One region of the Priestia sp. USM5 genome, then DNA from elsewhere that is predicted to be linked to it. Evidence: a T-box and tRNA genes for the amino acid it is inferred to sense, from the RefSeq annotation. Region 1 holds a T-box; the other holds one or more tRNA genes.
What was found. The T-box of region 1 lies ahead of ileS (isoleucine--tRNA ligase). A T-box ahead of a tRNA ligase gene usually reads a tRNA of that ligase, here a tRNA-Ile.
Positions count from the first base shown of each region.

Region 2: it encodes a tRNA-Ile, which carries the amino acid that the T-box ahead of ileS (isoleucine--tRNA ligase) is inferred to sense. The anticodon was not compared.

Region 1 covers NZ_JBSGKN010000001.1:1,955,470-1,970,083, reverse strand. Annotated here, with positions in the region: gene ACWATA_RS10745 (glycosyl transferase family 2) at 1-219, opposite strand, end outside; gene ACWATA_RS10740 (cupin domain-containing protein) at 451-1,116, shown strand; gene ACWATA_RS10735 (hypothetical protein) at 1,174-1,410, opposite strand; gene ACWATA_RS10730 (hypothetical protein) at 1,466-2,050, opposite strand; gene ACWATA_RS10725 (Type 1 glutamine amidotransferase-like domain-containing protein) at 2,135-2,770, opposite strand; gene ACWATA_RS10720 (immunoglobulin-like domain-containing protein) at 2,951-3,454, shown strand; gene ileS (isoleucine--tRNA ligase) at 3,497-6,595, opposite strand; T-box leader at 6,648-6,889, opposite strand; gene ACWATA_RS10710 (FAD-binding oxidoreductase) at 7,108-8,457, opposite strand; gene ACWATA_RS10705 (phosphorothioated DNA-binding restriction endonuclease) at 8,672-9,553, opposite strand; gene ACWATA_RS10700 (sunset domain-containing protein) at 9,891-10,043, opposite strand; gene ACWATA_RS10695 (calcium-binding protein) at 10,132-11,301, opposite strand; gene cotR (sporulation hydrolase CotR) at 11,811-12,767, shown strand; gene ACWATA_RS10685 (hypothetical protein) at 13,031-14,302, opposite strand; gene mauJ (methylamine utilization protein MauJ) at 14,451-14,614, opposite strand, start outside.
Region 2 covers NZ_JBSGKN010000007.1:57,711-72,324, forward strand. Annotated here, with positions in the region: gene ACWATA_RS28125 (ParB N-terminal domain-containing protein) at 461-1,216, opposite strand; gene ACWATA_RS28130 (replication protein) at 1,324-2,607, opposite strand; gene ACWATA_RS28135 (hypothetical protein) at 4,260-4,448, shown strand; rRNA gene ACWATA_RS28140 (16S ribosomal RNA) at 5,939-7,490, shown strand; rRNA gene ACWATA_RS28145 (23S ribosomal RNA) at 7,716-10,651, shown strand; rRNA gene rrf (5S ribosomal RNA) at 10,715-10,830, shown strand; tRNA gene ACWATA_RS28155 (tRNA-Val) at 10,947-11,022, shown strand; tRNA gene ACWATA_RS28160 (tRNA-Thr) at 11,027-11,102, shown strand; tRNA gene ACWATA_RS28165 (tRNA-Tyr) at 11,111-11,194, shown strand; tRNA gene ACWATA_RS28170 (tRNA-Gln) at 11,204-11,278, shown strand; tRNA gene ACWATA_RS28175 (tRNA-Lys) at 11,283-11,358, shown strand; tRNA gene ACWATA_RS28180 (tRNA-Leu) at 11,372-11,453, shown strand; tRNA gene ACWATA_RS28185 (tRNA-Gly) at 11,473-11,547, shown strand; tRNA gene ACWATA_RS28190 (tRNA-Cys) at 11,556-11,629, shown strand; tRNA gene ACWATA_RS28195 (tRNA-Leu) at 11,644-11,732, shown strand; tRNA gene ACWATA_RS28200 (tRNA-Arg) at 11,742-11,818, shown strand; tRNA gene ACWATA_RS28205 (tRNA-Pro) at 11,823-11,899, shown strand; tRNA gene ACWATA_RS28210 (tRNA-Ala) at 11,910-11,985, shown strand; tRNA gene ACWATA_RS28215 (tRNA-Ser) at 11,996-12,088, shown strand; tRNA gene ACWATA_RS28220 (tRNA-Asp) at 12,100-12,175, shown strand; tRNA gene ACWATA_RS28225 (tRNA-Gly) at 12,189-12,262, shown strand; tRNA gene ACWATA_RS28230 (tRNA-Ile) at 12,269-12,345, shown strand; tRNA gene ACWATA_RS28235 (tRNA-Asn) at 12,349-12,423, shown strand; tRNA gene ACWATA_RS28240 (tRNA-Glu) at 12,428-12,499, shown strand; gene ACWATA_RS28245 (FtsZ/tubulin family protein) at 12,864-13,988, opposite strand; gene ACWATA_RS28250 (hypothetical protein) at 13,985-14,290, opposite strand.

The DNA of each region.
Region 1 (14,614 bases):
ATGGCGCTGAAAATATGGAGGACCTGCCGGCATTTCTTGACTTGCTCCTCCTCCTGAACCAAACACAAGCAAATGAGAAGACTCTTTTTTTAATCTCACCAAAAACTCAAACAGCACTCCGTTCCACTCGACTCCTACTAAAATGGGCTTATCAAACGGCAGCTGAAGTTCATCCAGCTTTTCATACGTACTATTTATCTTTTCATATTGATCAAGCAACAGCTCTGCAACTCACTTTCCTTAAAATGATCCGTCTTATGCGTCTGACATTGATCATGGCTCTGTAAAAAAAGAACCTGTTACAGTGTATGAAAATCAGTGGACAAATGTTTGTACACGTTATCAAAAATAGGCCCTACCTACATATCCTCCTAGGCTTCTGTCACGAAATAAAACTCTCTACATACGATACAGCATCATAAAAAATTCAAGGATAGGAGCTGGAGACCCTTGTCAACGCCCTATATGGATTACAATAATCCAAACGTACAATACTTTTCTGATGTGAACAAAAACAGACTTAATACGCGAAACGATCAAAATTACATTAACCGATTGGGCCGGGATGTGCTCAACACATTAGGAAATGTATCATTACTTGATATTTACTTAAGCAAAAGCCGCGTAGTCGAACCGCACTATCACCAAAATGCCGCTGAGCTTGTCTACTGCATTTCAGGCTCAGCCGTCGTTTCATTAATCAATCCGTTTAACAACGAAGTCACAAATATTCCGATTACTCCCGGTCAAGTAGCCAATATCCCTCAAGGCTGGTGGCACTGGGAAATTGCGTCTGAAGACAGTACGCATTTACTCGCTATTTTTGACGCTCCATATCCGGAATACATTTTTGGGTCTGATATTTTAAATAAGACGCCTATTGAAGTGCTTGCTCACACGTACTGCTTAGATCCGGAGCAGCTAAAGGAAACGCTGGCTCCGCTAAAAAATCAAACCATCGTAATTGGACCAACGGACGAATGCGGAGAAAAAGAACACTATAAAAAGAAAAAACAAGGAGGCCCTGTTCACCACCAGAAGCCTACTTATACGTATCCTCCGCCTCAGAATTCTTATTATCAACCTCAAAATCCTTATCACTATCGATACTGGTAGAGACAAAAAAACCCCGCTGCCAGTGCAACGGGGTTTTTTGACGAATACATAACGTTATTAATCTGTATATGTACTGTGAAAAGCGGCTTCAATATATGCAACTTGGAAATGATAATGTCCAATTAAATATTTCACAATATCCACTTGATCGATTTTGCCAGGCTTATCGACCATCGCTTCTTTCACCATTTTTTCAAATGTACCTTGATCAAATTGTTCTTCATGAATAACAATTGTTTCAGAGTACGTTTCGCCTTGCCCTTCTGAAATGCGGTAGTAATACAATTTCTTCACCTCAATTTATCTTAAATGTATGTATACCCTTAACTACTCATTTTAAAACATTTTTTCAGCGTTCTTTTTCCGCTTTACGATAGGCTGCGGCTTTTGCTTTTACAAGCAGCCTTGTAAACCAATACGCTACTAACGTTATCCCTATATCAATCAGAAAAATATAGAACAAGCTCATTCCTTTTCCTGAATCAATAAATTTAAAATGGTGTTCAAGGGGCGCCAGTCCAAATGAAAAAACAGCGCTCAGCAGAATCGTATACAGATAAAAATTCTTTTGGTGATTCGTACAATATTGATAAAGCAGCAGAAAGCCTACCGGCAAAATAGAAGCGGTAATATTCGTTGCGTTCGGAAGCAGCGGCGTTAAAAAAAACGTGTGCGTTAAATGACCGCTTCTCCCAAGTGCAATATCAATATATGCCCAGAGCATGTGCACTGTGTAACCGAAGAAAAACACCTCAAAGATCCTCGTCCGATCTACGGTAAAATACAACAACACAAGAGGAAGAACGAGCGAAGCAAGCACCACCCAAAACTGCCAGTTTCCAAAATCTGAATACTGATGCCAATACGACGATAATAACTCCTGCAGCTTATCGCTTTGTTCATGTATGTGTCCCCAGTATCGTTCATAACTCACTGAAGTAACCTCCCATATAGAGTCTCTGCTTATGTATGTACGAATAAGCTCCATTTTATACAGAGAAACATGGAAAGCGGCCATTTATTGCTTGTGATCACCTAAATACGTCATCAGGAGTTCACGTTCAATGATTTTACTCGCTTTTCGATCAACAGCGTACGCTTTTGCTGTTGCCCTTGAGCTAACTGACGTGGATAGCTTCTCATCTTTAAAATGCAGCGCGACTCCGTCATCTACAGCGTAGCCTTCTTTCATTTCCCCGCTTGCCATTAACTCATGATACGAAGGTCTTCGATTGCTTTCTCCGTCGTAGTGAGGACAGTTGCTGCCCGTTAAAAATCCTAAACAGTCGATTTTAGCCAGTTTATTGTTCATTGAATCGGTGACGCCTTCTTCAAACCAGCAAATCGAACCTGCGCTTATTCCCACTAAGATCACTCCTTTTTCATAAGCCTCTTTTAAAATCGTATCCAGTTCCCATTCTTTCCATAAAGAAAGCATATTCCTTGTATTACCGCCGCCTACATACAAAATATCGTGCTGCAGCACATATGCTTTTAAATTCATAAAGTTTGGTGAAAACAGCGATAAATGAGACGGTGTACATACCAACTTCTCAAACGCTTCATAAAACCTTTCTATATAATTATCGGCATCTCCGCTGGCTGTAGGGATAAAACAGATTTTCGGCACATCTATATGAGCTTGTGAAAGTATGTATTAATCCAGAAGCAAGTTATCCGGCTCCATCGAAAAACCTCCGCCGCCCATGGCTATAATTTGTCTCATTTCAATCATTCCTTTCAAAAAAGTGATATAGAAAATGTAAATTCATACTATTTCAAACAAGAAGTTTTCCGTATAATGGAAGAGTGATAAAAAGGTGGTGCAAAGCTCTTGAAAATAGTACGGACACTTTTACTAATACTAGGCATTTTTATTATCTTGTTTTGTATCTTTGGCTATATCGATTATAACGGTCAAAAAATGGAACTTGGAGCCAAACAAGAAAAAAACATTCCTTCTTCCATTAACACTGGCGGGGGAACTATTACGCTATCTGCTATCAGTAAAAAATACGATAAAACGCAGTTTGGCTTTTTTGTTATTCAAAACAATTCGACGCATACCTTAACGATTCCTTATGAAAATACGGCGGATCACTTAAAAGACGGAAAGTGGTACGAAGTTGTGCTAAACGGATTGGAGTTTCCTGATAAAACTGTCACGCTGAAGCCAGGGAAATCACTCAAATTAGATATCGCAACTCCTAACTACAAAGTAGGAAAATATCGTTTTGTTCAACACTTTAAAGATGAAAACGGAAAAGAGTATGTACTAGCGGCTCCTTTTGAAATCGTTTGGCCGAGTCTTAAAAATGTTCTCGGACAGTTTGATTAAAGGTAAAAAAGCACTTACCTGCTATGAGGTAAGTGCTTTTTATCAGCTCTGATTTAAAACGCGAAGCGTAACTTGCTTTGTTCCGACTTTTACCGTCTCTCCGTTTTTGATGGCTTCTTTCACACTGAGACTGTGCAGCAGAAGATTTTCTTGAAGCAGCGTTTCAAACTTCGCAACGGCTTCCTTCACTTCTTCGTCTCCGCTAAGTTCCAAATCAATACGTAAGTTCACGGGTAAATCCAGCTTTTTGCGATAATCTTGAACCGCTCGAATTACTTCACGAGCGACTCCTTCCTGCACGAGTTCTTCGGTTAAAGCCGTATCCAACACCGCAGTGTACGTGCCGTTGGATGCAACTGCAAAACCTTCTTTTGGCACTTTTTCAACGAGTACGTCCGCCGTTTCAAGCGTTAGGTTTTCTCCTGAAGCAAGCGTAACACTCAGCTTGCCTTGTTCAACAAACTCTTTCCCTTTCTCTTCTGAAAGGTTTTTCAGCGCTTGGTTGACCTCATTCACTTGTTTCCCGAACTTTGGCCCAGCCTGTTTAAAATCAAGTTTTAATACGTATGATACAAGCTTGTCGTCGTCTTGCTCCACGTTAAAGTTCTTTACATTAAGCTCATCTTTGATGACATCATGGTATGCTTCCCACTCTCCATCTTCTTCCGTTACCACAAGTGAAAGACTTTGCAGAGGCTGCTTTACTTTTAACGAATGCGTATTTCGGATGCTTCGGCCTAGCTCAACTACTTGCAGTACCGCTGCCATTTCTTTTTCCAGCTTTTCATTCACTTTGGTTTGATCACACACAGGATAGTCTGCTAAATGAACGCTTTTCCCTGTCAGATTTTCATGAATATCATCCGCAACAAACGGCGTAAACGGTGCTAACAGCTGACTAAGCGTGACTAACACTTCATGAAGCGTATCGTAAGCCGCTGCTTTTTCGCCGTCCATCCCTTCTGACCAAAAACGATCGCGAGAACGTCGTACATACCAGTTGCTTAGCTCTTCAATGAATGCTGCGATTTCACGAGCGGCATTTGTAAATCCGTAATCTTCAAGATGTGCTGTTGCTCGCTTAACCGTACTATGCAAACGTGAAAGAATCCACTTATCCAATTTTGTTTTTTTCAATTCATACGTTTGCTTCGGGTCATAGCCGTCAAGCTTAGCGTACAACACGTAAAAGCCGTACACGTTCACGAGTGTATCAATCACTTTTGACTTCGCTTCTTGCACGACGCGCTCTGAAAATTTCTTCGGATTCCAAGGCGCACTGTCTGCTAAAAGCGCCCATCTAAGCGCATCCGCACCAAATGTATGAATAAGATCAACAGGGTCTAGCGCATTTCCTTTACTTTTAGACATCTTTTGACCGTTTTCATCTAACACGTGGCCAAGAGACAAAACGCGCTTATAAGGCGCTTTTCCAGTAAACAGCGTTGAAACTGCCATCAAGCTGTAAAACCAGCCGCGCGTTTGATCAATTCCTTCTGCGATAATGTCTGCTGGAAACTGCTTTTGAAACAGCTCGCTGTTTTCAAACGGATAGTGATACTGCGCAAACGGCATCGAGCCGCTGTCAAACCAAACGTCAATCACTTCTGGCGTTCGCTTCATTTCTCCGCTGCAGACCGGACACGTCAGCTGCACGTCATCTACATAAGGCTTATGAAGTTCAATACTGTCATCAACGGAATGAGACGCATGATTTTGAAGCTCTTTGATACTTTTCGGAGCTACTTGATGCGCACATTCCCCGCATTCCCATACGTTCAGCGGCGTTCCCCAGTAGCGCTTTCTGCTGATGTTCCAGTCCACCATATTTTCTAAAAAGTTGCCAAAGCGGCCGTGCTTGATATGATCCGGGTACCACGTCACGCTTTCATTGTTTTTCAAAAACTGTTCCTTCAACGCCGTCGTTTGGATAAACCAGCTTTCATTTGCGTAATAAAGAAGCGGCGAGTCGCATCGCCAGCAAAACGGATAGCTGTGCTCATGCTTTTCTTTATGATACAGCACGCCTTCATTTGCTAAATGACGAACGATATCAACGTCGCAGTCTTTCACGAAACGTCCTTGAAAAGGCGGCACTTCAGACGTGTACTGTCCTTTTTCATCCACTACGTTCACAAACGAAAAGCCGTTTTCTTTTACGACTCTGTAATCATCTTCACCATATGCAGGTGCTAAATGAACAACACCCGTTCCGCTTTGGTCCGTTACATAATCAGCCGTTACGACTTCATGACCTTTTTCAACGTTCACAAAATCAAACGGTGGCTCATATGACATCCCTTTTAACTCATTTCCTTTATGATGAGATAAAACCGTATACTCTCCTTTTAACACTTTGTCTGCAAGTGCTTCTGCCACTATATACACGCTGTCGCCTTGCTCAGCGCGAACGTAGTTCATCTCTTCATGCACCGCAAGCGCCACGTTTGACGGAAGCGTCCAAGGCGTTGTCGTCCACCCTAAAAAATACTCATTATCGCGGTTTTTCACTTTAAATTTCACCGTTACCGTTAAATCTTTTACATCTTTATACCCTTGCGCTACTTCATGCGAACTCAGCGACGTTTGACAGCTCGGGCAGTAAGGTGATACGCGGTGGCCTTTATAAAGAAGTCCTTTGTCATGAATCGTGCCAAGCACGTTCCATACGCTTTCAATGTATGAATTCTCTAAGGTGATGTAAGGGTCTTCCATATCAACCCAATAGCCAAGCTGCTCCGTGAACGTGCGCCATTGTTTTTCATACACAAACACACTTTCCTTACACTTGTTGATAAAAGCTTCTACGCCGTATTTTTCAATGTCATGCTTCCCCGATATCCCGAGCTGCTTTTCGACACCGAGCTCTACCGGCAGTCCGTGCGTATCCCAGCCTGCTTTTCGAATCACTTGATGCCCTGTCATCGTTTTATAACGAGCCACCACGTCTTTAATCGTCCGGCCTAGCGCATGCCCCACGTGAGGCAAACCGTTTGCTGTTGGAGGCCCTTCATAAAATACAAACGACGGATGCCCTTCCCTGTTTTGAACCGACTGGTGAAACACATCTCCTTTTTGCCACTGCTGCTGGATACGCTGTTCGCGCTCTTGCGAAGACTCCCTTACATTCACTTCTTTCATGTGATACCACTCCTTTTAAAGTTAAAAGCACACAAAGAAACCCGTCCCTATGACTAGGGACGGGTTTTAACCGCGGTACCACCCTGGCTTCTATTGATCCGTTCATCAATAGCACTCAGCAACGTACAATCATACGCGTTCTTTTTAACGGTAGACTACCGTTCAAACTTACTTATAGTTCAGTTTGACTTCTCAGAGAGGATATTCCCCTGCGGCTTGAACACCGGCTTTCAGCTATCACCAGCTCTCTGTGGAACAAACTTGCAGCGTACTGATTCTCTTCAACGAATTTGTGTGCTTTTATTAGTAGCTATTGTATGCGGTTTGGAAGGGAATGTCAATGTTTATGATATTTATGTATGTTTCTCCGTATAACGTAGCCATCTATTGATAAAATAACTGCTTACCACTGTTTGCTGCCTTTTTCACGCTCTCAGGAAAAGGAAATATACACAAAAAACCACCTCATTTAAGGTGGGTATTATTTGGCTCTCCGACTTGAAAGACGCTTTTTAAAACCAGTTAATAAACGGCGGAATGCTCTGAGGGAAATGAAATAGATTGCACGGATCATATGCTCGTTTCACTTCTCGAAGCTTTTTAAAATTCTCTCCATAATACGCCGTTGGCCAATCTCTGATGAGCCGGTCCGGCCAGTTCACATAATCTCCAGTTGTATATCTCGATAAAGCATTCCTTAAGTCTTCAATCCATCGAATGTTTACTCGCTCTTCTGAAGGATGGCTCCATGTAGCAAGGTACTCCTGTGCGATAATAGCATCTCTATAATAGAAGGCCGTTTCATTAGAGCCAACTTCCTCCACTGCTCCCCCGAGAGACTGGTGCCAAATACTAGATTTTTCATTCGGAGCATTTTCTAAAAAATGCTTCATTGTTAAAATAGCGTCTTTTGGAAAAGGTTTATTAAGAAAAGAACCTGACCTTTTTCGAGGGGCGGGTTGGTTTCCGCTCGGATCGTCAAAAAATTGTACAGCTTCTATATATGAAACTTCCTTTATTACTACTTTTTTAGGACACCCAACATCTATTAAAGGCTGCAGAAGTTCCTTCAACTTGAATGATGAACCAACGAATTCACCTTGAGCGATAATCTGATTTGCTTCCTTGGATTTTAACTCAATCTCCGAAGTTAAGCGCTTATCGGTATTTGTGGCCCAGTGCTGCCATGCATCAAAAGCAGCTTCGAAATCTTCCCATTCCCATGTAATTGAAAAGATTGACACCTTTGAAATAGGCTGCACCTTAAAGGTAAGAGACGTAACAATACCAAAGTTTCCGCCCCCGCCTCCACAACAAGCCCAAAAGAGATCACTGTTGTAATTTTTATTTGCCTTAATGAGTTCAACTTCTCTCTGTTCATTTACTATGGCCATTTCAACTTCAAGCAAATTATCACAGGTAAGCCCAAACAGCCTTGATAACATCCCAATTCCTCCGCCAAGCACAAGGCCTACAAGACCAACACTGCTTTCCGTACCTGCAGGGATAGTCGTTCCTTTTTTCCATAATTCATTATATACTTTCCCTAGATTAGCTCCTGCCTCTATTTTCGCTGTCATGCTTTTACTGTCGAACTTGATTCTATCCATTTCACTGACATCAATCACTAATCCACCGTTTACTAATGAAAAATTTTCATAGCTATGCCTACCGCTTCTTATTCGAAATGGGACATGATTTTCCTTTACCCACTTCAATGCATTTACTACATCGTTTGTATTCTGACAAAATACAATTATTCTCGGAAATTTAGGCACACCTAAATTATTATTTGTTCTAGCCTGTTCATATTCCGCATCATCAGGTGTAACGATTCGTCCAGTAAGCTTTGTTTCCTCCACGATATAACCCCTTTCTTAATACAGATAAGATGCTATATCCTATGAATTTTCTTCAAAAAAGACACACAGTTTAAAGGGAGGAAAAAGAGAATAGAAAACTTACTGGAGAGGTTCAGGATAAGTGTGCTAATTTATTTTTAACGTATTTTAAATGACGCCACTATGTGTAATTTACTTCCTAAGTATAAACATAGCAATCTATCATGTGCAAAAATCAATTTATATCATTTACTTGATATCTAGCGGGTCCTCTAAACACTTCTCTAACATGCCACCCAAGAAAAGCGTCACTCGGCTGGTATGCCGGATGAATCGGATCTCTAAGCTTTTGTCCATGATACTTCATAAGCCACTCTTCAAAGCCATTTGTTCCGTGCGCTTGAGTTGCCACTAACAGCTCATTATGATCTGAAAAAGTAAAAACTCCTCGATCAAATAATTTATGATGCATCGAACATAACGCGATTCCGTTACTTTCAATATCTGGCCCTCCCGCTTGATGCCACTTAATATGAGCGGCCTCTACACCAACTAAATTATGACCAAGACGAACGTTAAAACCACAAACAGCGCAGCTATATCCGTAAGCTTGAAGAATTTTCTCTCTAAACTTTGGATCTCTTCTTCTCTTTAACTGTGTTTCAAAATCCAAGCCTACGGCTCTTAATATATCTTCATGGATCGTATCCGGAAAATGCTCATTTAATAAAAATTGCGCTGCATCTTGAAGCAGCGTAGGATCATTTGCAAAAAGGTTGTAAACATCCTGTCTAAAACCGCCTACTATATTTGTACTCAGCAAATATTTATCTGTAAAGCTACGCTTATCAACTTCTTCACTTAGCTCCCATATTCCATCTCCTGTCAAACGAACAAAAGGATGCTCCGGATGATAGGAACTCCGAGAAGGTCCAAATTCCATAAGCAGCTCTTTTAAAGGGATTTTCACCTCGCTATACGGCAAGTGAATTTGCTGTTTAGACTGCAGCTGACCTAGGGCATACAGTATCAACAATGGTTTGTGCGGAGCTCTTTGATCCCTTTTTTTCCAGATGTTTAAGTTCTTTATTTTTTGTAGTACTTCTTCTCTGTTCATAAGCTTGCTTTAACTCCCATCTATAAAACTATTTAAAACTTTAGAGCTAAGACCGTTTTTGAAAAAGTATTAATAAATGTAAGTATAATAGCTAATTCTATTATATGACAGCATCAGATGAGCAAGGGAACTTTATTTGCAGACGCGTTTACAAAACGCTACTTTAAGCTTTCTTATCCAAGTTGTTTTATTCAAAGAATTCTTTTTTCATATCTTCTCTGCTTTTAAAACTTACTCGTTCTGTGTCTTTGATACATACGTTATATTAATCCTCTCATAAAGAAAAAAGCTCTCCAAGAAACATATAGGAGAGCTTTTAAAGGTTGCATATATTTTTTTATCGTTGGGATTCTCTATATCCAGCTGCCTGTGCATCCGCTTCTGAACAGAACCAAACAATGTTATCTTGAGTTCTGTCATAATAAGCTCCGCCAGGTACGTGGTAAATTTTCGAGTTTTTGTTACCTTTGATTTGTCCCGAACAAGACATATTAGACTGTTGATCATCACTCGGATCATTTTCAAATGGCTTATAATTTCCACTGTTGCTAGTAGAACTGCTAGGTGTAGACTGTTGACTAGCTGCTAGGTGTAGACTGTTGACTAGCTGCTTGTTGTTGAGCTTTTCGCTCTGCTTCTTGTTTTGCAGCTTGCTCCTCAGCTTTTCGTTCCGCTTCTTCTTTCGCCGCTTGCTCTTGAGCTTTTCGTTCTGCCTCTTCTTTTGTCGCTTGCTCCTCAGCTTTTTGTTCTGCCTTTTCTTTTGCTGCTTGTTCTTCAGCTTTTTGTTTTGCTTCTTCTTTTGCTGCTTGTTCTTCAGCTTTTCGTTTTGCTTCTTCTTTTGCCGCTTGCTCCTCAGCTTTTTGTTTTGCTTCTTCTTTTACTGCTTGCTCCTCAGCTTTTTGTCTTTTCTCTTCTTTTGCTGTTTTATCACTATCATTCTTTTCAACTTTTTGCTTGCTGCTATCAGCACCATCTTTTTTAGATGAAACAGTGACGCTGTTTTGCGAAGAACTTACTTGAGTTGAAGCAGGGGTAGAAGTTGATTCTCCATCTGTAAAAGCTACAGCAATAAAAAAACAACTAATAATTAAATATAGATAAGAAAATAATACACGTTTTCTTGTTTTGATTTTAAATTTAGGCAATACCCACTTTGGCTTTATTAATCCAACAAATAAGCCTGTGATGCTTAAAAACAGAATTAGTAAAGCTAGTCCCATAATAAAATTATGAGTAGCTGCTGGTAATAAGGGATGTAATATGAATAAAAGAATTAAGGTGTAAACAGTAGAAGCCATAAACATTTTCCAAGTTGTCTGTGAACGATATCCTAATACCTTAGTCCAGACAGGTCTTTTTACTACGTTAACTTCCATAGAAGAGTGGTTACGAATAACTTGCTCTACTTCCTTTCCTTTTACCTCTATTGTAATATCTCTATTTTCACCATGACCTACAAATGTAAATACTGATTTTGCAATGCTATGGTCAATTGTAACGCTAGAGAAATCAGCCCATTCATACCGCTCAATTAACATTAAATTCTGTTCAGCGTTGTTGTTAAATTCATAAAAATTCATACCTTTATCGTCTACTGCCGAGTAACATACATTTGAACTTCTTTTCCCGTAATTAGCTTTTGATACTAGCAACAGCTTATTTTGACTATTTGTATAATTGTTCTCTATATAAGCTTTTGCAATTGCTTCATTGGATTCTTTTTGGTTCTTATACCTTGTCTTAGACATTTTGACCTTTCCCTCACTCTTTCTTGATTCCTTACACTAAAAATAGATAAGTTAGTGTGGACCTACTAATATTCGATTCATATGCAACTAATCTATCTTACAATAAAATGTTGTATAAACGGGTATTATATTTCCTTTAATTTCTTTAAAAGGGCTATTTTAGATTTGACCTGCACTTATAAAGGGAATGAAAAGATTAAAAGAAGGAACGAAATGTTATGAGTATAATATTTTCAGCTTCATCTCCATTTTCATACTCTTTCTTGTTCTTATTTTTGTAATTAAGCAAGGAAATGTTCCTTATTAACAACATCTACTCAAATAAAACCATCGGCTAAGATTTAGCCGATGGTTTGGTTCGTTAGAGTCTTTATTTATTTCTAAGAATGTTCATCTACATAACCTGGCTTCTAAAGGAGCGGTAAAAGAGATACTCATACCTCTGCAACACATCAAATAAACATATACAGAATGATACATCTGATGGGATTTGAAAGGAGAAATCACCTTTGACAAAATATCGTATCATGACCTTTGATGGAGGCGGTACTTTAGGTGCTTTAAGTTTACAGCTTCTGAATAGATTGGCTCATCAAAATCCAAAGTTAATTAGTGAAACCAATGTTTTTTCAGGAAATTCGATTGGTTCATTCACTGCTCTTGCACTTGCAAGCGGAAGATCACCAGAAGAGACGTTTCAGTTTTTCAAAGATCAAATCTTACCAGCGTTCAGCGTTTCCCGACCGGGCGGACCTGTTTTTAATCAACAATTACCCTATTCTGGTTTTATTAAAGCCATACGAACGTTTTTCCCCCGAGACCTTCGTCTTAGAGACTTAAAGAAACGAATTGTTGTGCCATCCTTTCACTTATTTTCACCAGAGCTGAATCGTTGGAATCCTGTGTTATTTCATAACTTCCCAGGTTCTCCTTATCTTAATGAAAAAGCGAGTGACGTAATACTTAGGAGCAGCGGTGCTCCCGCGACGCAAAGAGCTTATCAAAACTACGTAGATGGTTATACAGTAGCAACTAACACCAGTACAGCTAGTATCGCGTTTGCAGTGGGAAAAGCAAAGCAGACGTTAGATCAAATTGCCGTATTATCCATCGGAACAGGGGAGCAACCAACTCAATTAAGGAGAGATACAAAGGGATGGGGAATGGTGAGTGCCGATAACATACGTCCCGAAGATATGGAAGACCTTCCGCCAAATTGGGGAGTACTTTTAGACCGGTCTCCAAATGAGCCATTGCTGCCGTTTCTTCAGATTATCTCTGGTGGATCAAGCTACTACGAGTCAATGGTCAGCTCTGAGCTTTTAGGCGATCAGTTTTTCCGGTTGAATCCGCGGATTCCTAATTTCTCTAAAACGGACCCTTCGGTTGTTCCCGCTCTTATTTTGATTGCTAATAAAACGAATTTACGGCCTGCGTTTCATTTTATCGAGAAAAACTGGAATTGATGTAATTACCCTACCCAATAATCTGTTTGTTTTTATTGTAAGCCTTTGGACTTTTTATAAAAACGCTGCCGCGTTGGCAGCGTTAAGGCCAAGGGTTTTGCCCTCCTCTCTTCTAATGATAAATAAGCGGAAGAAACCCTGTTTATCAAGTTTTATTCTCAGCATCAACTGCTAGAAATTCACAGAAACGACCTTTATTTTTTAGCCATTTTTGTAAATCCCTTAGCAATATTGTTATTTAAAATGCTGTTTCTCTATCTTTTTTATTTTCTATTTTGGTGGACAGGAAATTCTGGGATAATATTAGTTTTAAAAGCATCCCAATACCAAAAGTCATAAGCAGCTTTTAAGTTTGAGAAATGCTCTATCTTTATTCTTCTATCTTCATGGTAACCGACTTGGCTTTCACTCATGCCAAACACCTCTATGACAGTAGGCGGTTGCGTATCTATAAATAAACCATCTGGTTTAATTCCATTCCATTTTGGATGATATTTAGTATCATATATTCTTTGTACCAGTCTTCTTTCCCGGCAAATTTGATCATACAGATATCTCTCATAAGAACTTTCAATAACCACTCCTTTAGAATTAATAGGAACTATAGCTGTACTAATAATTTGAGGAGGTTTTCCACTTCCAATACTTTTTATGAAGCCCCCAATTATATATGGACCTTGGTTCACCCTAATTGAATCGAATGCTTTGTTAATTGCTTCACTCTCTACTGTAAATTCAATCTCTGTATTATCCAGTGGATTACGTGCATAAACCATTGAAATCCCATTAACCTTTTGTTCATGCCTTATATATTCCAGTAGATAAAATACGTGATACTTGAACTGATTCGCTCGCTCCACAAAATAGATAGAACCAGGCTTTCCTTTTTTATACATAATGTCATTTAAAGTCAAACTATTAGAAATAAAAAGCTTTTTAGTAGTTTTTTCAATAACTTGTTTATAGATAATTTTTAAGTCAGGATAAGGATCTGTTCCCTTAAAAACATTAAAGAAAATATAATCATCCCAAGATTTAGTTAGTATCTTTCTAATTAATTCATAGATTGACAGTTTGTTTTGTGTAACCCCTGGAGTTCCACCACTTGAACCGGAATCACAAGAGTTGGAGGAGCTAACATTTTGTCTAATTTTCTTGTTCTTGTAATGACTGGGATTTAAATTTATGTGTATATTTTTATGTTCATCTTCTCTCCAGTTGGATGAATAACCATTGCCTGAAGTGTAACTTCCACCAAAGTAGTTACACCCCTCCACATGCCACTCCTTTTGATTAGAGAAGGTACGTAGATGATAGTTACCTGTATCTTCAGAGTATGAAATAGTCATATCTATTTTCTTAATAAAATTACAAGTGCAGGTAAGCGAAATTTCTTTTCGTTTTAAAAGTGGGTGCCAAGTTTTAAATAAGCGATTGCGTTCTTCCTGTGATTTGTTTTCGATTAACTCTGTGTAAGCATAATATTGCTCTTTAGATCTCTCATCTTTATAATTTAAATGCAAACATCCTTTCAATTTCCACAGTCCTCTCATAATAGGTCTAATATAAACTATTAAAAACCTATATAATTTATTAGCATTTCTCTAGATACTTGGATGGTAAAATTCCCTACACACAACTTAAGAGTTGGAATCTAAAGTAAGCTCATACAATTTCATTCTATTAATTTAGTTTTATTCTTTTCCAATCCCTTAAAAAGATGAATGCAACGTTTTGGATAGTATCAATCATTGAAGTTACTCTATCAATTTCTTCGACATTAACAATTGCTAAACCGTGTGCAATGTCCTTTCTAGTTTCATAATTATAATCTATCCAACTTTTAT
Region 2 (14,614 bases), on a different contig from region 1:
TTAAAACAAAACGGAAAAAACTTATTATTGATTTAATTATCGTTTAAATGTATTTAAGTTAATCTTAAGTTCAACAAAAAATGCATTTTAACTGAAAAATAAGTTCTTTTTTTATTCGCAAACCCGAATCCTTCCTCAAATTCATCTTAAGTTCAACTCATATTTGGATATTAGAACACGCAAATAGAGTAATAGCTCTAAAATAGCTTCATTCGACTAATGATATATCAAAGATAAAATGATTAAGTTTAGCAGAGCCAAAAGGAAAGTTAAAGCATTCTTTTTAATTTAAGGACTTATAATAATACAATCAAAAATGAAAATGAAATCATATAGTAGGTGAGCTATATGTAGAAAGTGGCTTTCAAGATAAATAGACAGCAAACAACTATGAAAGGGGACACCTTATAGTTGTTTGCTGTCTATTACGAATAACTAGCAATTCTTAGCTAAAAATGCTTTATTTTTGATATTCATAGATAACAGGAACGTGATCCATTTTCATGGTTTTTGCCACAATATAACGACGATAGCCATCCTTTAAAACCTTAGTTCCTTTCTCAATCGTTAACGGCTTGTCAAGATGTCCTGTACGCTTCACAAATTCAATGACTTCTTCTGTTTTCACAGGGTTTGGACGTGTCTTTAAGAAGGCTTCAGGAACGATAATGTCATCAAAACTCACGACATCCTTTGTCCCTTTTGGCTGAACAGGTTGCGGCTTCTTTAGTTGTGCAGCCTTTTTCTCTTGAACAGGTGTTTCGTTCACTTCTGGCTGTACAGTTTTCGCTTCTTTTGCTACAGACTCTTGTTTTTCTTCCTGCTTAGTAGCTGCAACCTCTTGTTGAGCCTTAGAAACCTCTTGTTGGGCTTCTTTCTTATCTTTTGACTCATTGGCTTCTTTATCGTTTTTATTCGGGAGAACGGTAATCTGGAAGCAGATGATACCAATTTCCCCAGGGCACTCGTCAATGGGAATATCTAACGTTGGTTCCCCTTGAATCAAGATTTTTTCATGCATAATACTCTTTTTTGTTAGTCCGGTTTTATTAAAGGCTTTCTTCGCAACAAATACGGTATACGAAATAAACGTACTCTTCTTCAGTCCTTTAGGAGCAGCAGGTGAACCTTTTTCACGCATATCAAAGGCAACGTAGCGATCGTATTCTCGTAATGGTCCTGTCGCAGATCCTGTTATTGTCATTTTATGTGGCATGGTGATCTCCTCCTACGTAGTTTTATATATTGATTATTTAGAAGTATGTTCTAAATAATAATACTCTTATTAAACATCAGCTTCCAAGGGATTTCTTCACTTTTGAATTAGGAAACTGAGCCTTTTAACTGGTCCTGTTGGTGCAATAAAGCTTGTTCCTGTGGTGTTAAGGCTTGTCCTAGATCCTGTTTTAGCTGCGCCATTTCGAACGAACTGTACGTAGAACTGTGCTCTTTGAGTACGTTTTCTTCTTCTGGCGTTAGTTCTTGCCCTAAATCGTGCTTTAACTGAATCATTTCAAGCTGTTGATCCAGAGAGATAGCTGTTTCTTTTGTAGACTCTTTTTGCTCCTGTTCAGCTTGTAACCAAGCAGGAACCAATTCCTTGCGGATGATATGTTTAGGCGTAAATAAAGCTGTCTTAGCTTCAGTATGTATGTCTGACTTAGATGTTTGTTGTTCTGTATTTCCTTTTAGTAGATTTGTAAATTGATTGAATGCAATTTGATAAACAAGACGGCACATTTCATCCAGTGATAGGGTAGTACCTTTGTGATTTGCTTCATGGACATATTTATCTAAACCAACAATGGCTGTATAAGCAACTTCATGTACTTGTTCTTTGACAATTTCAATCTCTGTATCTCGTTTTACTGCTTTTGCTGCATTTTGAATACGAGCATAAAAGTCTTTTAGTTGATGACCATATTTCCCTGCATACACATTATTTACTTTCTTAGGAACACCTACGATATAAGCAAATGACTGTGAAGCAGATATTAAATGATTATTTAAATGCTTTTTAGGTAAATCAAGGTTAATAAAGGGGGACGACGTTTTTTCGTCCTCAAAGCTTGGTGTATCAACGTTTTCGGCACTTTCTGGACTTGTCACAGGAGTTGTCACAGGACTTATCATTTCTTCTTGTTGAAGCGTTTGAATACCTGTTGTATCGTGTGCAAAAAAGATTTCCTCACAAATTTGATCAAAATTCGTATGGCTTTTAAGGATAAACACATAGCTATCAGGATGAGCACCTGTCGTATCTTCTTTGATATAACGGGCCACGATCATAAACGGTGTTTCCTTTAACGATTTTACAAAGCGAGAAACGGTACTTTGAGATACATCAAATTTTTCCATAAGTGTTTTGGAGTGAATCGCTTGAATGCCTGTGGCAACAAGGTTATAAATCACGTAATCTAACATTTCCATCCGTTTTTTAGGGAATACTTTATGTAGGGCTTCTTGTTGTTGTTTAAAATAAGTACGAAGGGTTTCTAAAAAAACTTCTTTCTTTTTACGAAGGGTCGGCTTTTCTTTCCATAACCATTTGAATCGTCCGTTAAAGCTATTTACATCTGGTAAATAGCAAGTTAATATCTTGTTCATTTGTTCATCTTCTCCTTTAAGGAACACAAAAAAGACATTATCTCCCTTGTAAAAGGAAAACAATGCCTCAATTAAGATAAACTAAGCCCTTGAAATAGATGTCAATTTCGTATAAAATAAAACCATAAGTTTTATTTTGTACAAAACTAACTCTATTAACAAGAGACTTCGACAAGTGTTTTCCCTACCGTTTCTAGGGGGAACGGTTTAAGAGTGTTGTCGCACTACTTAAACAGTTGAAGTCTTTTTTCTATCCGCACGTTTTTGTTAGTTTTATTATAGCGTTAACTAGTCTCATAATTCAATAAAAATTAGCAAAATATATCAAAACAAGTATTTTTAGCTACGATCCGTTTGTTATTTCTTTAGGAGTCGACTTTATCATAGCTGAATTTGTGGAATTTGGGGAGGGGTATTTTTTTACCCCTCCCCAAGTATTTAAAAGTATGTTATAATGCTACATTTTTAATAACATTAAAGATTGGGTAATCAGTATACTTTCAATGATAACGGTAATTATCTATTCTGGATAGGGTGATTTTTTGTAGTCCTTTTTCGTGCATAGGGTGAGAAAAGATCACCCTATGCAAAGAGTTAAAAATATGATAAAAGCAGTTTCCACCTTATGTAGGAGCTGCTTTTTTGCTAAATCCTAGGAGTAGAAATTTTCCTGTACCTCTGGCTATTTGTACATGCTTGTGGGTATTGGTAACGTCAAGTTGTAACTTTTTAAGTTCCTTGTTTAAATTGTTTTTCAACTCAATACAAACAGTTTCTGTAATGGTTGTTAAATCCTATTATTTCTCTTGCTCGTATTTGAATCTGTTATAGACGTCAGCTAAAGCATCGCTAGGATATCTGATTTTGTTTTTAAACATGTAATCTTGAATGTATTAACACGTGATTTTATCGAGTGAAATCACCTGGATTTTTTATTCATTATCTCCATAATTTCTCATCAATTCTTTTAACCTATCATTTAAGTTTTTCATCGGAATTGCAAAACGGTTCATCATCTCACTTTTGGCTTCAGTAAATTCTTAAGAGGTCCTTCTCGGGCAGAGTGTTGATTAAAAATAGCTAATGGGTAAAACTGATTCTTTCAAAATTGCTGTCAGGATTAGTCATGTTCCTTTACTAACCCAATAATTTTTTTAACGGCAATAAGATCAACATTTCTTATTTGAAGTTCTATATATACTGTTTGAAATTCTTAAAAAACAGGTGCTTTTTAAAAAAGGGGAAGAAGAGCATAAGGAGTTTTTGTCCCCACAGGCTGTGTGGAGTTAGGCAGAGCCTAACAAAATCTTGGGTACAAGGAAATGTTTGCAAGAACCCCCTCAGCGCACCCTCAAATTATGGGACAGTCCCCTCACCGCACCTTCAGTGATCACAACATTTGTGTCAGAAACCCCTTCACCGACCCCTCATAGTTGATAAATGTCCCCCCAAGGGTCACTTCGTTTTGAAGTATTTTTTTGAAAAAAATAAGACAGAAGCAAACGATCTTTTTTATTTTTTTCGCACGTTCATGGTCAAAACGGCCATTTCTTTTTGCTTGCAATACAGGTGATTTACGCGTGCTTTTTTATCATTTATGAATCAATTTTCATTCTATAAACGATGATTGTTTTAAAAGAATGCAAGTTCAGATGTCATCAATATTTATCTTTTTGATTTTTACATCGGGTTCATATGAGTTAGAAGAAGATTTCGTGAAAAAGAAAATAAAAAACTACAGAAAAGCTAATACAGAATCAAAAATCGCAATAAAAAAAGTTGCGATTCAATCCAGTGATGAAAGCATTCAGCTCTATGAAGATGAACAAAAAAGTTTATAAGAGAAACTCCAAAATTTGAATGAGATGAAACAGGATTTAGCCATAAAATGAAAAAATAGGTGTCGCCACTGACTCGCCAATGTGTCGCCAGAGAGTCGCCGGATACCGTTTTTGAGTCGCCAGAGAGTCGCCACTTTGAGGGTTTCCGTGATATCAGGGTTTTGCTAGGCTTTGCCTAGCCTATCACACCCTGTGATAGCAAAAACCCCTTATGCTCTTCTCTCTTTTATATTGGGGAACCACAATTTATAGGAAAGGAACGAATGTCATGGAAGTGTTTTTGCCGAATGTTAATCTGATTGCTGTTGGAAAAATAGCGAAAGAAAAGAACATTACTTCCCGAAAATTTATAAAAGTCAGCTTAGAAATGAGGGGGTACTGAGAGAGATAAAGGATTATGACAAAGGGAGAAAAGAGAAATTGTAAAATAGATTTAAGAGATTTTTTGCACGGAATAGTGGAGCACAATTTTAAAAGAAAGGAGTACAGTTCAAGAAATGGAACGCTAAAAAAAGCAAAAGTTTGAAGGGTAAGTGAAGGATGTATATTTTTCATACTTGAAAGGTAGAAGGAGGAAGTAAGCAATCGAAAGATGTTTCTATGATGTCTCTTTTGAATAATTGGTTGAGATATCTCATATAACACAAACGGGATGTAAACGATTATACATCCCGTCATGTGAAGAAGGAAAAAATCAGCTTTTAATGTAGCATATGATCTTTAAGGAACAACTCATTTACGTAATTCCATTGCCTAATGAAACAGTAACTTGAAAAAGTATATTCTCTTTAACAAACACCTCATTTAAGCATTGAGCTAAAAAAATATACAATGTGAACGAAATCGTTCTTGGTCTGGAACAAACACCTCATTTATATAATTAGTTATAAATGAACATTATTGTCTACCCATTATATATATTCTTACTACGTTCATGACTACCATCCCCTTATGAATCCAACATACATCGATTTACAATAAGGTTTTCTGAAATATGCCTGCTGTAGACACCTCATCCCAAATGTAAGAAGCTTTGTAATGATTAGTTTAATCAATAACTTGTTTTCCCTCTTCCTTATATAGAATGTCTCAATAGCCTATTTATAATTCAGTAAAGCTAATAGAGATTTTTTGGGATACATGCACTCTTTATTTACAAGGTAATTTAACTAATGAAGTCTTATATATATAGAAATTAGTCTTATTGATTAGTGACTAATAAAATGTATGCTAAAAGTATAATGAAATAAATAAAAAAAATCGAGAAAATGTATTGACCTTTTAGTGAATATATTTTATTATTATAAAGCGTCGTTGAGACACACCAGTAACAACGAAGTGAAAAAAGTTTTTAAAAAGTTATTGACATTGAGTTGATAACTTGGTATAATACAAAAGTTTCTCAAAGGCAACGCTTGAACTTTGAAAACTGAACAAAGCGACAAACGTCAACGTTAATTTTTATTTTTTTAATGAGCAAGTCAAACATTTCTTCGGAGAGTTTGATCCTGGCTCAGGATGAACGCTGGCGGCGTGCCTAATACATGCAAGTCGAGCGAACTGATTAGAAGCTTGCTTCTATGACGTTAGCGGCGGACGGGTGAGTAACACGTGGGCAACCTGCCTGTAAGACTGGGATAACTTCGGGAAACCGAAGCTAATACCGGATAGGATCTTCTCCTTCATGGGAGATGATTGAAAGATGGTTTCGGCTATCACTTACAGATGGGCCCGCGGTGCATTAGCTAGTTGGTGAGGTAACGGCTCACCAAGGCAACGATGCATAGCCGACCTGAGAGGGTGATCGGCCACACTGGGACTGAGACACGGCCCAGACTCCTACGGGAGGCAGCAGTAGGGAATCTTCCGCAATGGACGAAAGTCTGACGGAGCAACGCCGCGTGAGTGATGAAGGCTTTCGGGTCGTAAAACTCTGTTGTTAGGGAAGAACAAGTACGAGAGTAACTGCTCGTACCTTGACGGTACCTAACCAGAAAGCCACGGCTAACTACGTGCCAGCAGCCGCGGTAATACGTAGGTGGCAAGCGTTATCCGGAATTATTGGGCGTAAAGCGCGCGCAGGCGGTTTCTTAAGTCTGATGTGAAAGCCCACGGCTCAACCGTGGAGGGTCATTGGAAACTGGGGAACTTGAGTGCAGAAGAGAAAAGCGGAATTCCACGTGTAGCGGTGAAATGCGTAGAGATGTGGAGGAACACCAGTGGCGAAGGCGGCTTTTTGGTCTGTAACTGACGCTGAGGCGCGAAAGCGTGGGGAGCAAACAGGATTAGATACCCTGGTAGTCCACGCCGTAAACGATGAGTGCTAAGTGTTAGAGGGTTTCCGCCCTTTAGTGCTGCAGCTAACGCATTAAGCACTCCGCCTGGGGAGTACGGTCGCAAGACTGAAACTCAAAGGAATTGACGGGGGCCCGCACAAGCGGTGGAGCATGTGGTTTAATTCGAAGCAACGCGAAGAACCTTACCAGGTCTTGACATCCTCTGACAACTCTAGAGATAGAGCGTTCCCCTTCGGGGGACAGAGTGACAGGTGGTGCATGGTTGTCGTCAGCTCGTGTCGTGAGATGTTGGGTTAAGTCCCGCAACGAGCGCAACCCTTGATCTTAGTTGCCAGCATTTAGTTGGGCACTCTAAGGTGACTGCCGGTGACAAACCGGAGGAAGGTGGGGATGACGTCAAATCATCATGCCCCTTATGACCTGGGCTACACACGTGCTACAATGGATGGTACAAAGGGCTGCAAGACCGCGAGGTCAAGCCAATCCCATAAAACCATTCTCAGTTCGGATTGTAGGCTGCAACTCGCCTACATGAAGCTGGAATCGCTAGTAATCGCGGATCAGCATGCCGCGGTGAATACGTTCCCGGGCCTTGTACACACCGCCCGTCACACCACGAGAGTTTGTAACACCCGAAGTCGGTGGAGTAACCGTAAGGAGCTAGCCGCCTAAGGTGGGACAGATGATTGGGGTGAAGTCGTAACAAGGTAGCCGTATCGGAAGGTGCGGCTGGATCACCTCCTTTCTAAGGATTTTTACATGACGTACGTTTCGACACTTTGTTCAGTTTTGAGAGTTCAATCTCTCAATTATAGAAAGCATACTACTTTCTTCTTATTAGATAAGAAGAATTTTGGTTGCGATTGTTCTTTGAAAACTAGATAACAGTAATTGCTGAGGAAAAGTGAAACTTTTCTTTAATCAAACCAATAAATAACACAACAATATGTTGTACCATTTATTCGCTAATGGTTAAGTTAGAAAGGGCGCACGGTGAATGCCTTGGCACTAGGAGCCGATGAAGGACGGGACTAACACCGATATGCTTCGGGGAGCTGTAAGTGAGCTTTGATCCGGAGATTTCCGAATGGGGAAACCCACTGTTCGTAATGGAACAGTATCTTTATCTGAATACATAGGATATTGAAGGCAGACCCGGGGAACTGAAACATCTAAGTACCCGGAGGAAGAGAAAGCAAATGCGATTTCCTGAGTAGCGGCGAGCGAAACGGAATTAGCCCAAACCAAGAGGCTTGCCTCTTGGGGTTGTAGGACACTCTATACGGAGTTACAAAGGAACGAAGTAAATGAAGCGACCTGGAAAGGTCCGTCGAAGAAGGTAACAACCCTGTAGTTGAAACTTCGTTCCCTCTTGAGTGGATCCTGAGTACGGCGGAACACGTGAAATTCCGTCGGAAGCTGGGAGGACCATCTCCCAAGGCTAAATACTACCTAGTGACCGATAGTGAACCAGTACCGTGAGGGAAAGGTGAAAAGCACCCCGGAAGGGGAGTGAAAGAGATCCTGAAACCGTGTGCCTACAAGTAGTCAGAGCCCGTTAACGGGTGATGGCGTGCCTTTTGTAGAATGAACCGGCGAGTTACGATCCCATGCAAGGTTAAGCTGATAAGGCGGAGCCGTAGCGAAAGCGAGTCTGAATAGGGCGTTTAGTATGTGGTTGTAGACCCGAAACCAGGTGATCTACCCATGTCCAGGGTGAAGTTCAGGTAACACTGAATGGAGGCCCGAACCCACGCACGTTGAAAAGTGCGGGGATGAGGTGTGGGTAGCGGAGAAATTCCAATCGAACCTGGAGATAGCTGGTTCTCTCCGAAATAGCTTTAGGGCTAGCCTCATGTTGTGAGAGTCTTGGAGGTAGAGCACTGATTGGACTAGGGGCCCCCAACGGGTTACCGAATTCAGTCAAACTCCGAATGCCAAAGACTTATCCATGGGAGTCAGACTGCGAGTGATAAGATCCGTAGTCAAAAGGGAAACAGCCCAGACCACCAGCTAAGGTCCCCAAGTATACGTTAAGTGGAAAAGGATGTGGAGTTGCTTAGACAACCAGGATGTTGGCTTAGAAGCAGCCACCATTTAAAGAGTGCGTAATAGCTCACTGGTCGAGTGACTCTGCGCCGAAAATGTACCGGGGCTAAACGTATCACCGAAGCTGTGGATTGACATCTTTGATGTCAGTGGTAGGAGAGCGTTCTAAGTGCAGCGAAGTCAGACCGTAAGGACTGGTGGAGCGCTTAGAAGTGAGAATGCCGGTATGAGTAGCGAAAGACAAGTGAGAATCTTGTCCACCGAATGCCTAAGGTTTCCTGAGGAAGGCTCGTCCGCTCAGGGTTAGTCGGGACCTAAGCCGAGGCTGAAAAGCGTAGGCGATGGCCAACAGGTTGATATTCCTGTACCACCTCCCCGCCGTTTGAGTAATGGGGGGACGCAGTAGGATAGGGTAAGCGCGCTGCTGGATATGCGCGTTCAAGCAGTTAGGCTGATGAGTAGGCAAATCCGCTCATCATGAAGGCTGAGCTGTGATGACGAGGGAATTATAGTACCGAAGTTCCTGATTCCACACTGCCAAGAAAAGCCTCTAGCGAGGCGGGAGGTGCCCGTACCGCAAACCGACACAGGTAGGCGAGGAGAGAATCCTAAGGTGATCGAGAGAACTCTCGTTAAGGAACTCGGCAAAATGACCCCGTAACTTCGGGAGAAGGGGTGCTCTGGTAGGGTGTATAGCCCGAGAGAGCCGCAGTGAATAGGCCCAGGCGACTGTTTAGCAAAAACACAGGTCTCTGCGAAGCCGCAAGGCGAAGTATAGGGGCTGACGCCTGCCCGGTGCTGGAAGGTTAAGAGGAGGGGTTATCCTTTGGGAGAAGCTCTGAATCGAAGCCCCAGTAAACGGCGGCCGTAACTATAACGGTCCTAAGGTAGCGAAATTCCTTGTCGGGTAAGTTCCGACCCGCACGAAAGGCGTAACGATCTGGGCACTGTCTCAACGAGAGACTCGGTGAAATTATAGTACCTGTGAAGATGCAGGTTACCCGCGACAGGACGGAAAGACCCCGTGGAGCTTTACTGTAGCCTGATATTGAATTTTGGTACAGCTTGTACAGGATAGGTAGGAGCCTGAGAAGCCGGAGCGCTAGCTTCGGTGGAGGCGTCGGTGGGATACTACCCTGGCTGTATTGAAATTCTAACCCGCGGCCCTGATCGGGCCGGGAGACAGTGTCAGGTGGGCAGTTTGACTGGGGCGGTCGCCTCCTAAAATGTAACGGAGGCGCCCAAAGGTTCCCTCAGAATGGTTGGAAATCATTCGTAGAGTGTAAAGGCACAAGGGAGCTTGACTGCGAGACCTACAAGTCGAGCAGGGACGAAAGTCGGGCTTAGTGATCCGGTGGTTCCGCATGGAAGGGCCATCGCTCAACGGATAAAAGCTACCCCGGGGATAACAGGCTTATCTCCCCCAAGAGTCCACATCGACGGGGAGGTTTGGCACCTCGATGTCGGCTCATCGCATCCTGGGGCTGTAGTCGGTCCCAAGGGTTGGGCTGTTCGCCCATTAAAGCGGTACGCGAGCTGGGTTCAGAACGTCGTGAGACAGTTCGGTCCCTATCCGTCGTGGGCGTAGGAAATTTGAGAGGAGCTGTCCTTAGTACGAGAGGACCGGGATGGACACACCGCTGGTGTACCAGTTGTCTTGCCAAAGGCATCGCTGGGTAGCTATGTGTGGACGGGATAAGTGCTGAAAGCATCTAAGCATGAAGCCCCCCTCAAGATGAGATTTCCCATAGCGCAAGCTAGTAAGATCCCTGAAAGATGATCAGGTTGATAGGTCAGAGGTGGAAGCGTGGCGACATGTGTAGCTGACTGATACTAATCGATCGAGGACTTAACCAAACTTTTAAAAGCGTAAGCTTTACTCAGCAAACTGTTATCTAGTTTTGAGAGAACAATCTCTTGTCTGGTGGCGATAGCGAAGAGGTCACACCCGTTCCCATACCGAACACGGAAGTTAAGCTCTTTAGCGCCAATGGTAGTTGGGACTTTGTCCCTGTGAGAGTAGGACGTTGCCAGGCAATAAATAAGACCCCTTATGAGTCTCTTGTAAAAGAGCATAGGGGTTTTTTATTTGAAATATTCTATCATAAGTAATGAAAATAACGCTTATTAACGCGCTTATATAGATTTTTTTGGAGGATTAGCTCAGCTGGGAGAGCACCTGCCTTACAAGCAGGGGGTCGGCGGTTCGATCCCGTCATCCTCCACCACCGTGCCGGTGTAGCTCAACTGGTAGAGCAACTGACTTGTAATCAGTAGGTTGGGGGTTCAAGTCCTCTTGCCGGCACCATTTATATCGGAGGGGTAGCGAAGTGGCTAAACGCGGCGGACTGTAAATCCGCTCCTTCGGGTTCGGCAGTTCGAATCTGCCCCCCTCCACCATCTCTTTATTGGGCTATCGCCAAGCGGTAAGGCAACGGATTTTGATTCCGTCATGCGTTGGTTCGAATCCAGCTAGCCCAGCCATAGAGAGCCATTAGCTCAGTTGGTAGAGCATCTGACTTTTAATCAGAGGGTCGAAGGTTCGAGTCCTTCATGGCTCACCAGTTATATTCACACGCGGGTGTGGCGGAATTGGCAGACGCGCTAGACTTAGGATCTAGTGTCTTATGACGTGGGGGTTCAAGTCCCTTCACCCGCATCTTAAATTAAATAAATGTGCGGAAGTAGTTCAGTGGTAGAACACCACCTTGCCAAGGTGGGGGTCGCGAGTTCGAACCTCGTCTTCCGCTCCATATATATTGGCGGCATAGCCAAGTGGTAAGGCCAAGGTCTGCAAAACCTTTATCACCGGTTCAAATCCGGTTGCCGCCTCCACGTATAAAAGTCCTGCCGGGGTGGTGGAATTGGCAGACACACAGGACTTAAAATCCTGCGGTAGGTGACTACCGTGCCGGTTCAAGTCCGGCCCTCGGCACCATTTTAATAAGCGCCCGTAGCTCAATTGGATAGAGCGTTTGACTACGGATCAAAAGGTTAGGGGTTCGACTCCTCTCGGGCGCGCCATGAACGGGAAGTAGCTCAGCTTGGTAGAGCACTTGGTTTGGGACCAAGGGGTCGCAGGTTCGAATCCTGTCTTCCCGACCAGAAGTATCATGGGGCCTTAGCTCAGCTGGGAGAGCGCCTGCCTTGCACGCAGGAGGTCAGCGGTTCGATCCCGCTAGGCTCCACCATGCAATATACGGAGGAATACCCAAGTCCGGCTGAAGGGATCGGTCTTGAAAACCGACAGGGGTGTCAAAGCCCGCGGGGGTTCGAATCCCTCTTCCTCCTCCATTTTCTATTTTGGTCCCGTGGTGTAGCGGTTAACATGCCTGCCTGTCACGCAGGAGATCGCGGGTTCGATTCCCGTCGGGACCGCCATTTTTAAAAATAAGCGGGTGTAGTTTAATGGTAAAACCTCAGCCTTCCAAGCTGATGTCGTGAGTTCGATTCTCATCACCCGCTCCAAATAATGGGCCTATAGCTCAGCTGGTTAGAGCGCACGCCTGATAAGCGTGAGGTCGGTGGTTCGAGTCCACTTAGGCCCACCATATTCCACAGTAGCTCAGTGGTAGAGCTATCGGCTGTTAACCGATCGGTCGTAGGTTCGAGTCCTACCTGTGGAGCCATATTGGCCCGTTGGTCAAGCGGTTAAGACACCGCCCTTTCACGGCGGTAACACGGGTTCGAATCCCGTACGGGTCATCTTAAAAGCAGTTTGCATATGCAAACTGCTTTTTTATTTGTAGGAGATAAATTATTGATTTTAATTAATATAGAATTTATATCGTTTCATAGCAAAAATGTTAATTAGAAAATTTTTTGATATTAGAGTAACAAATACGAAGTATATTCTTATACTCAGATTCTTCTATACCCAATGTTTACATACTTATTTCCAATTTAAACAACAACTTTTTCTGGAACACTCTACAAAAAAGAACCCTTGTGGCAGTAAGGGTTTCAAGTGATTCATAAAGGTGATCTCTCCACATCTGTGTAAACAAAGAGTCTATAAAAAGTGCATCTTATATATATATGTTTGTCTTCATAGATATACTAAAAATGCTCAACGATTCTGATACTTATCTAAAATTGAATTGATTGCCTTCTTTTTATTTCTAGGTAGTGGTTTCTTATGAGAAGCCTTAGGCAATTTCAACTTAGATTCATAACCTGTTTCTATGGTAGATAACTCCTCTTTTACCTTCTGCTGTGCTTCAATTTTTTCTTCAATAGTTTTTAATCGGGTAGAATAATAAGGCATTCCTGATAAAATTGTTGTTACCTTTGCATGATCACTTTCATAGGTTCCTTCAAATAGATGGGTTGGCTCTCCCCCCTTAAAGGAACTAAATAGTTGGGCTGAATCTATCGTAAATAAGTCTAGTGGACCTTCATATATAATTCCTGCTTTTGGTATAGTTTGCATTTCAAGTGGTGCAAAGATTGAGTTTTCCCATGATTTCTTAATTACTTCTGTAATACCCTCATTTCTAATATCTGCTTGCCCTTCATCTAATTTTGTTATTTCTGCAGATGAAATGGCAGAAATTCCTTTTGTTGAAAAAATTGTACGTAAGTCTTTCTTATCTAAAACACCATGCTTAGAGTGTCTATCCGTATATTTAGGAAGAGTACTAATTAAGTTCACAAATGTTTCGTTTGTTTCTTTAAAGATTCTAGCTTTTCCTGCATTCGGATTTTTCTTTTTCACCTGCTCGTTATCAATAGGTAATACACAAAGGTCCTGAGGTGAAAGCTCTTCAGTAACATACAGTGCATTGACTTGATGAACCAATGCTTCTGTAGTATCGGGTAAGATAGGAACTGCTACAATTGCTTTGTCATCCATTTCCTGAGCAAGAAGATCCACAAGCATCGGTCCAATACCACCACCAGAGCCACCACCTGCAGAAAAACAAACCATAATAATTTCAGTACTAGGTGTTGAAAAGTTCTCTTTAATAAACTTCAGTGCCAGTTCCCAGTTTTTATCGACCATAAGATTAATAGCTTCATCTCGATTTTTTCCTACTCCTTCGCTACCTATAAGCCTTAGACGCTCTTCTACAAAATCTAATGACTCCAAATCACGTTCTGAAAAGTTCAATGCAACAGCATTAATACCATTTTCAAATGCTAAATCAGCTATATTCCCACCTGCAGCACCAATTCCTACAATACCTATCATATTTCCTTAACCCCCTCATTTTCTTCTCCTTGAAGTATGGCCTGTTGTACAGCTTGTTGACCGTATTCTGTTAGATACAATTTATGTTCTTTTCCTCCAGTAACAGTTCCTATGAAATGGATAGCTTCAAGCTTGTTGAGTGTCTTACGAAAGTTAGCTGTTGAATATTCAAACTCATCTGCAATACTACTTTTCTTTATCGCTTTAAACACAGCGTTTGCTTCATTCTGAAATAACCATCCCAGAATGCTAACATCTTCAATAGTCAGTTTCCTCATTACCTCCTCAAAGTAGTCACTCATATAGATACTCCTTTCTCTAAAATGTACGTCATAGATATTTAAGTAGTTTATTAGCTTTTTTTGTCATTCAGATACTTTCGATGGTTTTTTCTATGCAATAAAAGTTCATGTGAATCTATATAAACTCACTGATTTTCATTGCGCATCAAGTATCACTGAGTAACAATATCGCTACATCACTATCCATATGTATATTAGAAAATCCTTATGACACATTTCCCAGTTTTGCATCGGAATTGTATACTTTGAATTATTTATGACAGAACTAAAAGAATAAATAACTGTTAAAAGTCATATTAAAAAAGAGCATACACTTGTTGGAAA